2 linked regions of the Myxococcus guangdongensis genome follow. The protein of the gene in region 1 interacts with the protein of each later gene in a pairwise test. Links are inferred from orthologs where the notes say so. Each region holds a gene or a part of one and is shown on either strand. Other genes may lie near its edges. The genes, in order: gyrB and gyrA.

What was found.
Region 2: the proteins of gyrB (region 1) and gyrA interact in binary tests that used the Escherichia coli proteins (3 or more experiments, as listed by UniProt). The link is inferred for Myxococcus guangdongensis from one-to-one orthologs.

Annotation. Positions count from the first base shown.
Region 1 is NZ_JAJVKW010000011.1:239,842-245,532, forward strand. The notes cover bases 1,527-4,583. They hold gyrB (DNA topoisomerase (ATP-hydrolyzing) subunit B), read right to left. Parts: upstream 4,254-4,583; coding sequence 1,800-4,253; downstream 1,527-1,799. Other genes in these bases: LXT21_RS30615 (hypothetical protein), read left to right, coding at 1,527-1,661; LXT21_RS30625 (hypothetical protein), read right to left, coding at 4,411-4,583. In the rest of the region: LXT21_RS30610 (FMN-binding negative transcriptional regulator), read right to left, coding at 1-520; more of LXT21_RS30615, read left to right, coding at 651-1,526; more of LXT21_RS30625, read right to left, coding at 4,584-4,869; LXT21_RS30630 (GNAT family N-acetyltransferase), read left to right, coding at 4,970-5,691. UniProt on the Escherichia coli protein: DNA gyrase negatively supercoils closed circular double-stranded DNA in an ATP-dependent manner to maintain chromosomes in an underwound state.
Region 2 is NZ_JAJVKW010000002.1:1,047,934-1,053,934, reverse strand. Bases 1,103-4,469 are described here. They hold gyrA (DNA gyrase subunit A), read left to right. Parts: upstream 1,103-1,479; coding sequence 1,480-4,269; downstream 4,270-4,469. Other genes in these bases: LXT21_RS09120 (hypothetical protein), read right to left, coding at 4,356-4,469; LXT21_RS09130 (tetratricopeptide repeat protein), read left to right, coding at 1,103-1,235. Also shown: LXT21_RS09135 (M24 family metallopeptidase), read right to left, coding at 1-321; more of LXT21_RS09130, read left to right, coding at 492-1,102; more of LXT21_RS09120, read right to left, coding at 4,470-4,850; LXT21_RS09115 (hypothetical protein), read right to left, coding at 5,109-5,684; LXT21_RS09110 (PfkB family carbohydrate kinase), read right to left, coding at 5,806-6,001. UniProt on the Escherichia coli protein: A type II topoisomerase that negatively supercoils closed circular double-stranded (ds) DNA in an ATP-dependent manner to maintain chromosomes in an underwound state.

The sequences.
Region 1 (5,691 bases):
TCTGGCTGAGCTTGAACTTGCCCTCCAGCCGCGTCACCCGGAGCTCGAACGCGACGATGCCGCCGAGCAGCCGGTTCACGTACTCCTGGGATTGCTCCATCGTCCACGGCTGGGCGTTGCCGGACTCGTAGCGCGCCGCCGTGTCTCGCAGGATGCGCAGCACCTCGTCACGCGACTCGAGGATGCGCGGCCGACCGTACGCGTGCACCGTGGCGTAGTTCCACGTGGGGACCTGAGAGCCCGTCGTGTACCAGGTGGGGGACACGTAGGCATGCGGCCCCTGGAAGATGACCAGCGCGTCGCGCTCGGCGGGGAACGTGCGCCACTGCGGGTTCGGCAACGCCATGTGCGCGAGCAATCGCAGCGCACCCGCCGCGTCCCGCTCGACGAGCAATGGCAGGTGCGTGGCGATGGGTGCGCCGTCCTCGCCCATCGTCACCATCACGGCGAAGGCGTGCCGCGTCATCAGCGACAGGAGACGCTCCGCGTCCCGTTCCTCGAAGTGGCGGGGGATGTACATGCCCCATTGCGTCCCTCGGGAGGGGCCTCGCCGTCAACCCGGGCTTAAGAACTGCGCAAGGTTTGTCCCCTACCTTGGGTTGTGTGCGCGGGGCCGGCGCGCGCTTCGACGTGTGTTGCGGGGAGACACCATGAAGCTCAAGGCAGGCATGCTGGCGGTCGCGCTGGTTGGCGCGGGTTGTGGCGCGGAGAAGACGCAGGACACCACCGAGCAGCAGTCCGTGGTCGCCGTCGCGGGAGCCATCAACGAGGCACAGTCGGCGGACGTCCCCCTCGGCTCCCGGTTCCTGGAGGGGTTGCCGCTGGAAGTCCGTCGCTGGGAGCACGAGGGCTTCCAGTGCGACGCCGAGCCGGAGACCGCCGAGGTGGAGGTCTGCGGACAGAGTTTCCCCTCCGAGCTCCACCTGTCCTGGACCGACTGCGAGGCGCGCGCTCGTGGCCCCCGGGGCGGAGGTTGCGGCTGGGAGCGACCGCCCGCGCCCGGTGGCGGCCCCCGGCCCGAGGACTCCGAGCGCGGCGAGGCCACGGGTGTGGTCTCCTCCGGCACGGTGGATGTGGTGACGGCCATCGCCCCGGCCGAGGCCTGTGGTGAGGACGCGCCGCTGCGCTTCGAGCAGCAGTCCACGCACGACATCACCCACGCCATGGAGGATGGCCGGAGCGCGAAGATGGCGGGCAGCATCGCCTCCACCTCGGTGCGGGTGCCCGGTGCTCGCCAGACGCTCAGCCGCTCCGTCACCGTCGACACGACGCGCACGCACCTGGACGCGGAGGGCGTGGTGCTCGACAGCCTGCACCTCACGGGCTCGCTGGAGGAGCACTTCGACGCGGAGGCGGAGACGCCCACGCGCACCAGCAACGGCACGCTCACCGCGACGCTCGCGGATGGCAGCTCGTCGTCGGTGACACTGACGGGCATCGTCCGGGTGCCGCCGTCCGTCTGCGCGTGGCCCATCGCGGGCACGCAGGCGCGGACGAACGCGGAGGGCACCACGAACACGCTGGTGTTCGGACCGGAGTGCGGACAGGCCACGCTCGATGGCGAGGCCCTCACCCTGCCCGCGCGTCCGCTCGGCCCGCGTGACGGCGGCTTCGGTGGCAAGCCTCCCCGGGGCGGTGGACCTCGCGGCGGCGGGCGCTGAAGCCTCGACGCACGGCGAGTCGGGCCAAGGCGCGCGCTCCCACCACTGGGCCCTGAAACGACACGGGGCGCGGCGCCTGCTCCGGCACCGCGCCCCATGAGTACGCGCATCCCCGGCTTCACGCCGGGCAACGCCGCATCAGATGTCGAGGTTCTGCACGTCCAGCGCGTTGCGCTCGATGAACTCGCGTCGCGGCTCCACCGCCTCGCCCATCAGCAGCGAGAAGATTTCGTCGCTCTCCACCGCGTCCTCCACCCGCACCTGCAGCAGCGTGCGCGTGATGGGATTCATCGTCGTGTCCCAGAGCTGCTCCGGGTTCATCTCGCCCAGACCCTTGTAGCGCTGCAGGCCCAGGCCCTTCTGCGCGTCCTTGCGCAGCGCCGCGTGGACCTCCTGCACCGAGTACGCCGTCACCGTCCCGGCATCCACCTTCACCTTGTACGGCGCATCCCCCAGGGACTTGAACGCATCCCGCAGGGCCACCAGCTCCACGTACTCGGGCGACGACAGGAACGCGTGGTCGAACACCGTGGGCCGCATGGCGCCGTTCACGTCCGTGCGGAACACCAGCTTCTTCGTCCCGTTCTCCGTGTCCGTCTCCACCTCGTGCGACACCCGGCCCAGCACGTCCGGCATGCGCCGCTCGAACTCCGCGTACGCGCCCTTCACCGCCGCTGCCAGCGCCGCGTCGTCCGCCAGCATCTCCGACGTCAGCCGCGAGCCCTGCACCACCGCGTCCACCACCCGCGCGTCGCGCCGCTTCGCCTGCTTCTCCAGCCGCTCCTCGTACGTAATCACCTTCTCGAGCAGCGCCTTCAGGTCCGCGCCACCCACCTCGCCCGAGGGCGTCAGCACCCGCCCATGCTCCGTGGCGATGCCCAGCAGGTACTCGTCCAGCGCGCGCTGGTCCTTGACGTACTTGTCCTTCTTGTTGCGCGTGACTTTGTAGAGCGGCGGCTGCGCGATGTAGAGGTAGCCCTTCTGGAGCAGCTCCGGCATCTGGCGGAAGAAGAACGTGAGCAGCAGCGTGCGGATGTGGCTGCCGTCCACGTCGGCGTCCGTCATCAGGATGATGCGGTGGTAGCGCGCCTTCTCCGGGTTGTAGTCCTCCGGACCGATGCCCGTGCCCAGCGCCGTGATGAGCGTGACGATTTCGGCGCTCGTCAGCATCTTCTCGAAGCGCGCCTTCTCCACGTTCAAGATCTTGCCGCGCAGCGGGAGGATGGCCTGGTTGCGCCGGTCACGCCCCTGCTTCGCGGAGCCACCTGCGGAGTCACCCTCGACGATGTACAGCTCGCTCTCGTGCGGGTCGCGGCTCTGACAGTCCGCCAGCTTTCCGGGAAGCCCGCCGCCGTCCAGCACGCCCTTGCGGCGCACCGTCTCACGCGCCTTGCGCGCCGCGAGCCGGGCCCGGCAGGCGTCGCCAATCTTCGCGATGATCTTCTTGCCGATCATCGGCGTCTCTTCCAGGAAGGTGGCGAGCTGGTCGTTCACCATCTGCTCGACCAGGCCCTTCACCTCGCTGTTGCCCAGCTTCGTCTTCGTCTGCCCCTCGAACTGGGGGTTGGACAGCTTCACGGAGATGACGGCGGACAGGCCCTCGCGGGCGTCCTCGCCCGTGGGCGTCTCCTTGAGGTCCTTCCAGAGGCTGCCCTTCTCCGCGTAGCTGTTGAGCGTGCGCGTCAGGCCCGCCTTGAAGCCGGACAGGTGGCTGCCACCCTCATGGGTGTTGATGTTGTTGGCGAAGGTGAAGACGCGCTCGTCGTAGCCGTCGTTCCACTGCATCGCCAGCTCGAGCGACACGCCCTCCTTCTCCACCTTGAAGGAGATGGGCTTCTCGTGGAGCACCTGCTTCGACTTGTTGAGGAACTCCACGAACGAGGAGATGCCTCCGTCGAACTTGAAGTCGTGCTCCTTGTTCGTGCGCTCGTCGCGGATGCTGATGTGCAGCCCCGCGTTGAGGAACGCCAGCTCCCGCAGACGCTGGCTGAGCGTCTCGAAGTTGAAGTCCACCGTCTCCATCACGGTGTTGTCCGGCTTGAACGCGATGAAGGTGCCGCGCTTGTCCGTGGTGCCCACCTCCTGCGGCGACGACTGGGGGACGCCGCGGGCGTACAGCTGCTCGAACACCTTGCCGGCGCGCAGGACGCGGACCTTGAACCACTCCGAGAGGAAGTTCACGCACGTGACGCCCACGCCGTGCAGTCCGCCGGAGACCTTGTAGGCCCCGTTACCGAACTTGCTGCCGGCGTGAAGCTCCGTGAGGACGACCTCCAGCGTGTCCTTGCCCTTGAACTTCGGGTCCGGGTGCGGACCGACGGGGATGCCGCGCCCGTTGTCCAGGACGCTCAGCGAGCCGTCCACGTGGATGACGACCTCGATGTCCGTGCAGTGGCCCGCGAGCGCCTCGTCCACGGCGTTGTCGACGACCTCGTACACGAGCTTGTGGAGCCCGTAGGTCATCGTGTCGCCGATGTACATGCCAGGGCGCTTGCGAACGGCCTCCAGGCCCTCGAGCTTGGTGATGCTATCGGTCCCATACTCCACGGGCGGCGGAGCGACCGCGGCGCCAGTAGCGGGGGTCTTTTCCATGTGATGCTGTCCTTGGGAAAAGGAGCCTTGCAGAAGGCTTGTGCGTACCATTTAGAGGCACACTGAACAAGAGTAACGAGCCCGCGCAAAGCTGCGTAAATATTCGTGAAAATCGCTTGGCCGCCCCCTCGGGCGGCGGCGCCCCGGAAGCGGGGGTTCAGGCGTCGAACCGCGGCGGTGGGAGGCGCTCCTCCAGCGCGGAGATCAACTCTTCGAAAACAGCTTTGCGGGCGAAGAGATGCCGGGTGACGAGCACCCTTCCCTCTTCCTTGAGGAACAGACCGAGCACGTTCCCCCTGCGGCCGAGCCGGCGCACCGAATCAATCTGGCCCCAATGCAAGTCCAGCTCGCTGGCGCTGAAGGGGCGGGCCACGCGCACACCGCGCGCGTCCAGCGTGACGCCCCAGCCGGTGCGAGGCCGCAGCCGGTGGAGGGCCACGAGGAAGGCGAGCATCAGCCCCGCGCTCACCCCCGCGCGGGCCATCTCCTGCACGCCGCCGCCTTCCTGGGCGTTGGCCAGGGCCCACGCCGTCAATACCGCCAGCACGCAGGCGCCCAGGAAGAGCGCGATACGGGGGACGCGAGGGTCGAAGGCGTAGAAGCGCTGGCTCGTCATGAGTGCGGGCGCACCCTACCCGTCCTGGAGGACGGGCGCGCGCTTTTGCGCGGTGCGATGTTCGCCGTCCGGCGCGGAGCCCCTAGGCTCGGGGCATCCCATGACCGATGCCGAACTGAACGACCGCCTGCGCGCCAACGTCATCGCCTTCAAACACCTGCAACGGGAGCGGGGCATGCTGCGCCACTTCGGCGCCCCGGGCCTGGACGCCTTCTGCCTGCCGGCGTACCCCGCCGAGTCCCACTTCCAGCAGGCCTACTTCCAGACGCCCCAGGCGCTCGCCGAGGGACTGCCCGCCCTGGAGGACTTCTACCGGCGCCAGGGCATCCAGGGCTGGCGCGTGGCGGTGCTGCCCGGCCAGGACGAAGGGGCGCGGCTGCTGGGCGCGCACGGCTATCGCCCCGACAACCGGCTGCCCGGCATGGGGCTGGCGCTGGCGGACATCCCGGACGAGCCCCCCACCTTCCCGCTCGTGGAGACCGACTCCCAGGAGGAGATGGTGGCGCTCAACGTCCGCGTCTGGGGCAAGTGGGACGACATCCTCTCCGTGTGGAACCAGCCGCCCCGGCTGCCCGTGCGCACCCTGGTGGCGCGCGAGGAGGGCCGCGCCCTGGCGTGCGGCTTCAGCCTGGACGTGGACGACACCGCGGGCGTGTACATGGTCGTCACGCTGCCGGAGGCGCGGGGCCGGGGGCTGGCCGCGGAGGTGATGAGGGGCCTCTTGTCCGGCGCCCGCGCCCGGGGCATGGCGGCCTCCGTGCTCCAGGCCACCGAGCAGGGCCGGGGCGTGTACCGCAAGCTCGGCTACCGCGAGCTGGGGGA
Region 2 (6,001 bases), on another replicon or contig:
CAGCGCCGTGGCCTCGCTCACCGGCGACAGCGCGAGCGAGCGCACCGTGTCCCCCTGTCGCAGGAACAGGAACGCCGCGGTGCCGCCCGCGTTCTCCCCGCCGACGTGGATGGCCAGCGGGTCGTTGTCGTTCTCCCGGCAGAGCACCACCCAGGCGTCCACGTTCGCTCGCGCCATGGCCTGCGGCAGCAGCTTCTGGATGCGCTCCTTTCGGATGCGTGGCCACGGGTCGCCGGAGACGATGGAGGCCTTGCCCGTCGCGCCCGCCAGGGGCGCGGCGAGGAGCAGGGTGGCGACGAGAGCGGACCGGACGCGCTTCATGCTTCGGGAATCCTTTCGGGAGAAGGCGCCGCCATCATCCCCGACCTCGTCCGCCCCAGGCACCGCCCCCATGTGAAGTCCTGTCGCGTCGCCCTGAAGAAATGCCCGGGCAAACCGGAGAAAACCGCGAGTGCAAGCGCCACCGCCGTCGCTCGTTTAAGGTGATGACCATGGCCAAGAGCTCCTCCCGCAAGTCCGCCGCGAAGGCGAAGGTGAAGGTGAAGAAGCCCGCCGCTCCCCGAACCGCCGCTCCCCGGAAGAGCCAGGCGAAGCGGCCCGCTCGCCCGCCCGAGCCGCCGCCCATCGTCCTCGAGGCCGAGCCCGTCTTCCCCGATGAGCCCACGCTGGAGGACGCCCCCAAGGCGCTGCCCGCGGGCGAGGAGGGAGGAGGCCGCGTGCTCCCCTTCGAAATCGACCCCAAGCGCATGGAAGAGGGCCTGCGCAAGCTCCAGGGCGAGGTGGTGCACTGGGCCAACAAGGGCCGCTACACCCGCGTGCGCTTCAAGTTCCGGGGCAAGCAGCTCTTGCCGGACCTGCCGCTCGCCGCCGTCGTCGCGGCGGAGGGGCTCACGTTCTACTGGGGCGGCATCCTGCGCGTGCTCATCGCCAACGTGGTGGGCGGCAGCGTGTTCCAGGTGGAGCTGGTGAATGACGCGGAGAAGCGCGTCCAGGCCGGCAAGGAGGCCCTGCTGTCGGGCGACGTGGACCAGGCGCTGGCCCTGTTCCGCGAGGCCGTCGCCATGGACCGCGACTCCGCGCCCGCACACCTCAACGTGGGCGTGGCGCTCAAGCTCAAGGGCGACAAGCAGGGGGCGCTCGCGGCCTTCGAGAAGGCCCTGGAGAAGGACCCCGAGGGCCCTGTTGGCACCGAGGCCGAGCGGCTGGCCGCCCCCCTTCGTCCCTCGCCCGTCTAGCGTCCGTCCCGGGCCCTTCCGGAGGCCCGTTTTTCTTCGTCGGAAGCGGGCTGAAAACAGGGTGTTCGAGCGTTCAGTAGGGGGCGCTTCTTCGCGCTCCGATGACTTGATTTCGAACCCCTCCGCATGTGGGGCGTACACCCCCTCGTTTCCCTTGTTGACGTAGGGAAATCCAGGGGTTACGAACGCTCCCTCACTGGACGGCGGCCCTTCACGGGGTCCCTCCGCGAACCTCCCAGAGCCCATGGCTGACGACACCACCGACAAGCCGGCCCCGCCCTCCCCGCCTCCTCCTCCGGACGGCGCTGGAGAGCTCATCCCCGTGAACATCGAAGACGAGATGCGCCGCTCGTATCTCGACTACTCGATGTCCGTCATCATCGGTCGCGCGCTGCCCGACGTGCGCGACGGCCTCAAGCCCGTGCATCGCCGCGTGCTGTTCGCGATGAACGACCTGGCGAACTACCACAACCGCCCCTACAAGAAGAGCGCGCGCGTGGTGGGTGACGTCATCGGTAAGTACCACCCGCACGGCGACTCCTCCGTGTACGACGCCATGGTGCGCCTCGCGCAGCCGTGGAGCCTGCGCTACCTGCTGGTGGACGGTCAGGGCAACTTCGGCTCGGTGGACGGCGATATGCCCGCCGCCATGCGCTACACCGAAGCGCGCATGGACCGCCTGGCCGAGGAGCTGCTGGCGGACATCGACAAGGAGACCGTCGACTTCGGCGCCAACTACGACGACTCCCTCGAGGAGCCGCTCGTGTTGCCGGCGCGCTTCCCCAACCTGCTCGTCAACGGCAGCAGCGGCATCGCGGTGGGCATGACCACCAACATCCCGCCGCACAACATGACGGAGGTCATCAGCGGGACGCTGCACCTCATCGAGAACCCCACGTGCACCGTGCGGGACTTGATGGAGTTCATCACCGGCCCGGACTTCCCCACCGGCGCGTTCATCACCGGCCGCGAGGGCATCCACCGCGCCTACGAGACGGGCCGCGGGCAGATTACCGTGCGCGCCCGGTCGGAAATCGAGACGTCGAAGAAGGGTGACCGCGAGGCCATCATCTTCACGGAGATTCCGTACCAGGTGAACAAGGCGCGGCTCATCGAGAAGATCGCCGAGCTGGTGCGCGAGAAGAAGCTGGAGGGCATCAGCGACATCCGTGACGAGAGCGACCGTCAGGGCATGCGCATCGTCATCGAGCTCAAGCGCGACGCGATTTCGCAGGTGGTGCTCAACAACCTGTACCAGTCCACGGCACTGGAGACGACGTTCGGCGCGGTGATGCTGGCCATCGACGGCGGCCAGCCGCGCACGTTGAACCTCAAGGAGCTGCTGGACCGCTTCATCGCCCACCGCCGCGACGTGGTGACGCGCCGCACGCGCTACGAGCTGCGCAAGGCGCTGGCGCGCATGCACATCGTCGAGGGTCTGCTCGTCGCGCAGGACCTCATCGACCTGGTGGTCAGCCTCATCCGCGCGTCCAGGGACCCGGACGAGGCGCGCTGGGGCCTGATGAACATCCTGTCGCCCACGCTGTACGAGCACGAGCGCTTCGCGAACCTGCAGCGCATCGACTACGACAAGGCGAAGGCGCAGATGGAGCTGCTCGTCTCGCGCGCGCGCAACGAGGAGCCGCAGTACCGGGGGCTGGCGCACAAGTACGAGGGCGCGGGCTTCAGCCAGGAGCAGGCGCAGAACATCCTCGAGATGCGCCTGCAGCGGCTCACCGGCCTGCAGCGCGAGGAGCTGTTCCGCGAGCTCATCGGCCTGGTGCGCGACGTGGCGCGCCTGCAGGACATCCTCGCCAACGAGCAGAGCCTGCTCAACGTCATCAAGACGGAGCTGATGGAGATTCGCGAGCGCTACGGCGACAAGCGCCGCACCGAAATCATCGGCGCCGTGGATGACATCACCAGCGAGGACCTCATCGCCGAGGAGACGATGGTGGTCACGCTGTCGCACACCGGCTACGTCAAGCGCTCGCCGCTGTCGGAGTACCGGGCGCAGAAGCGCGGTGGGCGCGGCAAGACGGGCGCGGCGACGAAGGAAGATGACTTCGTCAGCAAGCTCTTCGTGGCGAGCACCCACGCGTACCTGATGCCGATTACGACCAAGGGCAAGCTGTACTCGCTCAAGGTGCACCAGATTCCGGCGGCCAGCCGCACGTCGCGCGGCAAGGCGATGGTGAACCTGGTGCAGTTTGGCGAGGGCGAGAAGCTGGCCCAGGTGCTGGTGACGCGGGACTTCCCGGAGAGCCGCTACGTCTTCTTCGTCACGAAGAAGGGCGTGGTGAAGCGCACGGACCTGAGCGCGTTCGAGAACGTCCGCTCCAGCGGCATCATCGCGCTGGGCATCGACGACGGGGATGAGCTGGTGGCGGTGATGATCACCGACGGCTCGAAGGACATCCTCCTGTCGACGGCGACGGGCATGAGCATCCGCTTCCCGGAGTCGGAGGTCCGCTCCATGGGTCGTCAGGCCTTCGGCGTGAAGGGAATCACGCTGGAGGACGGGGACGAGGTGGTGGGCGCCGTGGTGGTGGAGAACGAGTCCGCCATCCTCACGGTGACGGAGAACGGCTACGGCAAGCGCACCGAGGAGGCCGAGTACCGGCAGCAGGGCCGCGGCGGCAAGGGCATCATCGACATCAAGACCACCGAGCGCAACGGCAAGGTGGTGAGCGTGGTGCAGGTGAAGGAGTCGGACGAGGTGATGCTCGTCACCAACGGCGGGATGCTCATCCGCATGAAGGTGAAGGAGATCTCCGTCATCGGCCGCAACACGCAGGGCGTGCGCCTGATTGCGCTGGAGAACGAGCAGGAGAAGGTGATGGCCCTCTCCAAGCTCCCCGAGGGCGAGGAGTCCGAGGAGGAGTCGGAGACGACGCCGCCCGCCGAGGGCGCTCCGGAGGGCGCGTCCGCGGAGGCCGTGGCCACCGAGGTCGAGGCCGCTCCCGCCGCCGAGGAGGCTCCTGCCTCCGAGACGTCGGCCGAGGACTCCAGCTCCGAGGAGCCGCAGGCCTGAGTCGGACGATGATGTGAGGCACCCAGGCCCCTCTTCCCCGTGTGTGGGAAGAGGGGCTTCGTCTTGTCATGGGCGCGGTGGGACGCTCAGGGCAGCCCGAGCAGCGTCAGCGTCGTCACGCCGGACATGCCCTGGATGCCTGAGGAGGAGAAGCACTCGAACAGGTCCACGTCCAGGTACGTCAGCGTGCGGACCGCGGTGGCCCCCTGGAACTTCCCGGACTCCACCGTGCCGCTGTAGGTGACGGCGATGGTGGTGTTGCTGATCTGGAGGGAGGTGCGCGTCTGGAACAGCGTGGACGTCTCGCCCGTGTTCCAAATCACCTCCGCGCGCGTCGAGCCGAGCTCCAGCAGGTCCCGACAGGAGTAGGCGGGGCGCTGGACGTCGATGAGGAGCTCTCCGGACGTCACCTCCGGGTCGAACAACGAGACGCAGTTCGTGAACGAGGACATCCCGGTGATGTGCGTGTCGCGGGGGATGACCGACAACGGTGGCGTGTATTGATTCACCGTCGCTCCCACTGGACAGGCCACCATCGACAGCCGCTGCTCCGTCTGGGTGGTGTCCTCCTCGGACGGCAAGGGAGCGGGCGGCTCCTCCCCGCAGCCTTGCAGGACACCTCCCGCGAGACATGACAACAACAGGATGAATCTGGAGTTTCGGCGCATCGTGGACCCCCTGGTTTGAAGAGGTCGCTGGGATAGGGATGTACCTTCGTCCAGGGCCACGTGGGACCCGGGCGCACCGTTCGTGGACGGGCCCGGGCCTTGGACCTTCGTCCAGTGCGCGAGGGTGATTCGTCAGGCTCAGCGCAGGACGTCTGGGAGCTTGGAGACTGTCTAGGGCAGGCCGAGCAGCGTGAGGGTCGCCGTGCCGCTGAGCTGCGCGAGGCCTTCTGGCGAGGAGCAGGCGTCGAGGTCGGCGCTGAGATAGGTGGTGGTCCGAATCGCGGTGGCGCCCGCGAACTTGCCCGACACCACCGAGCCCAGGTGCGTGTAGAGGACAGAGAGCCCTTCCACCCGCGTGCCGACCCGGGTCAGCGTCAGGGTCGAGGTCTCGAGGGTGTTCCAGGTGATGACCGAGTCCGACGTGCCGGAGGTCAGCAACTCGTGACAGGAATAGCCGGGCCGGAAGAGGTTGAGGCCGATGGTCCCGGAGCTCACCCCGCTGAACAACGCGTCGCAGCCTGAGAGGGTGAAGCTGCCCGTGTTCGTCACGTCCTGGGGCGTGTTCTTCAACGGCGGGGAGTATTGGATGACCGCTGTTCCGAGGGGGCACGAAACCAGCGTCACCAGGCCCTGCTCCACGGTCGCCGGGCTTCGTGGCGCGGTGGGCTCCTCGTGTCCTCCGCAAGCGGTGAGCGTACTTCCCGTCATGATGAGCACGACGATTGCGCGCCACGATGGTCGATGCATGACTGCCTCCTGGGTGTGAGGCATTGGCTATAGCTGTCTGGTTTTGACGGGGCCACTCGCGACGCGAGGGGGCTGTCCGGGAGGATGCAAAGGCCTTGGACTCGAGGACAGTCGCCCGGGCTCAGCGCAGGATGTCCGGGAGCGTCGAGACATCCACGCGTGGCACGCCGACCTGCGTCACCGCTTGTGCGCCGAACCAGTTCGCCAGCTCCGCGCACTTCGCCAGCGTCCAACCCCGCAGCAGTCCCAGGGTGAAGCCCGCGAGGAAGCAGTCCCCGGCGCCCGTCGGGTCCACCTCCTCCACGGGCCAGGAGGGC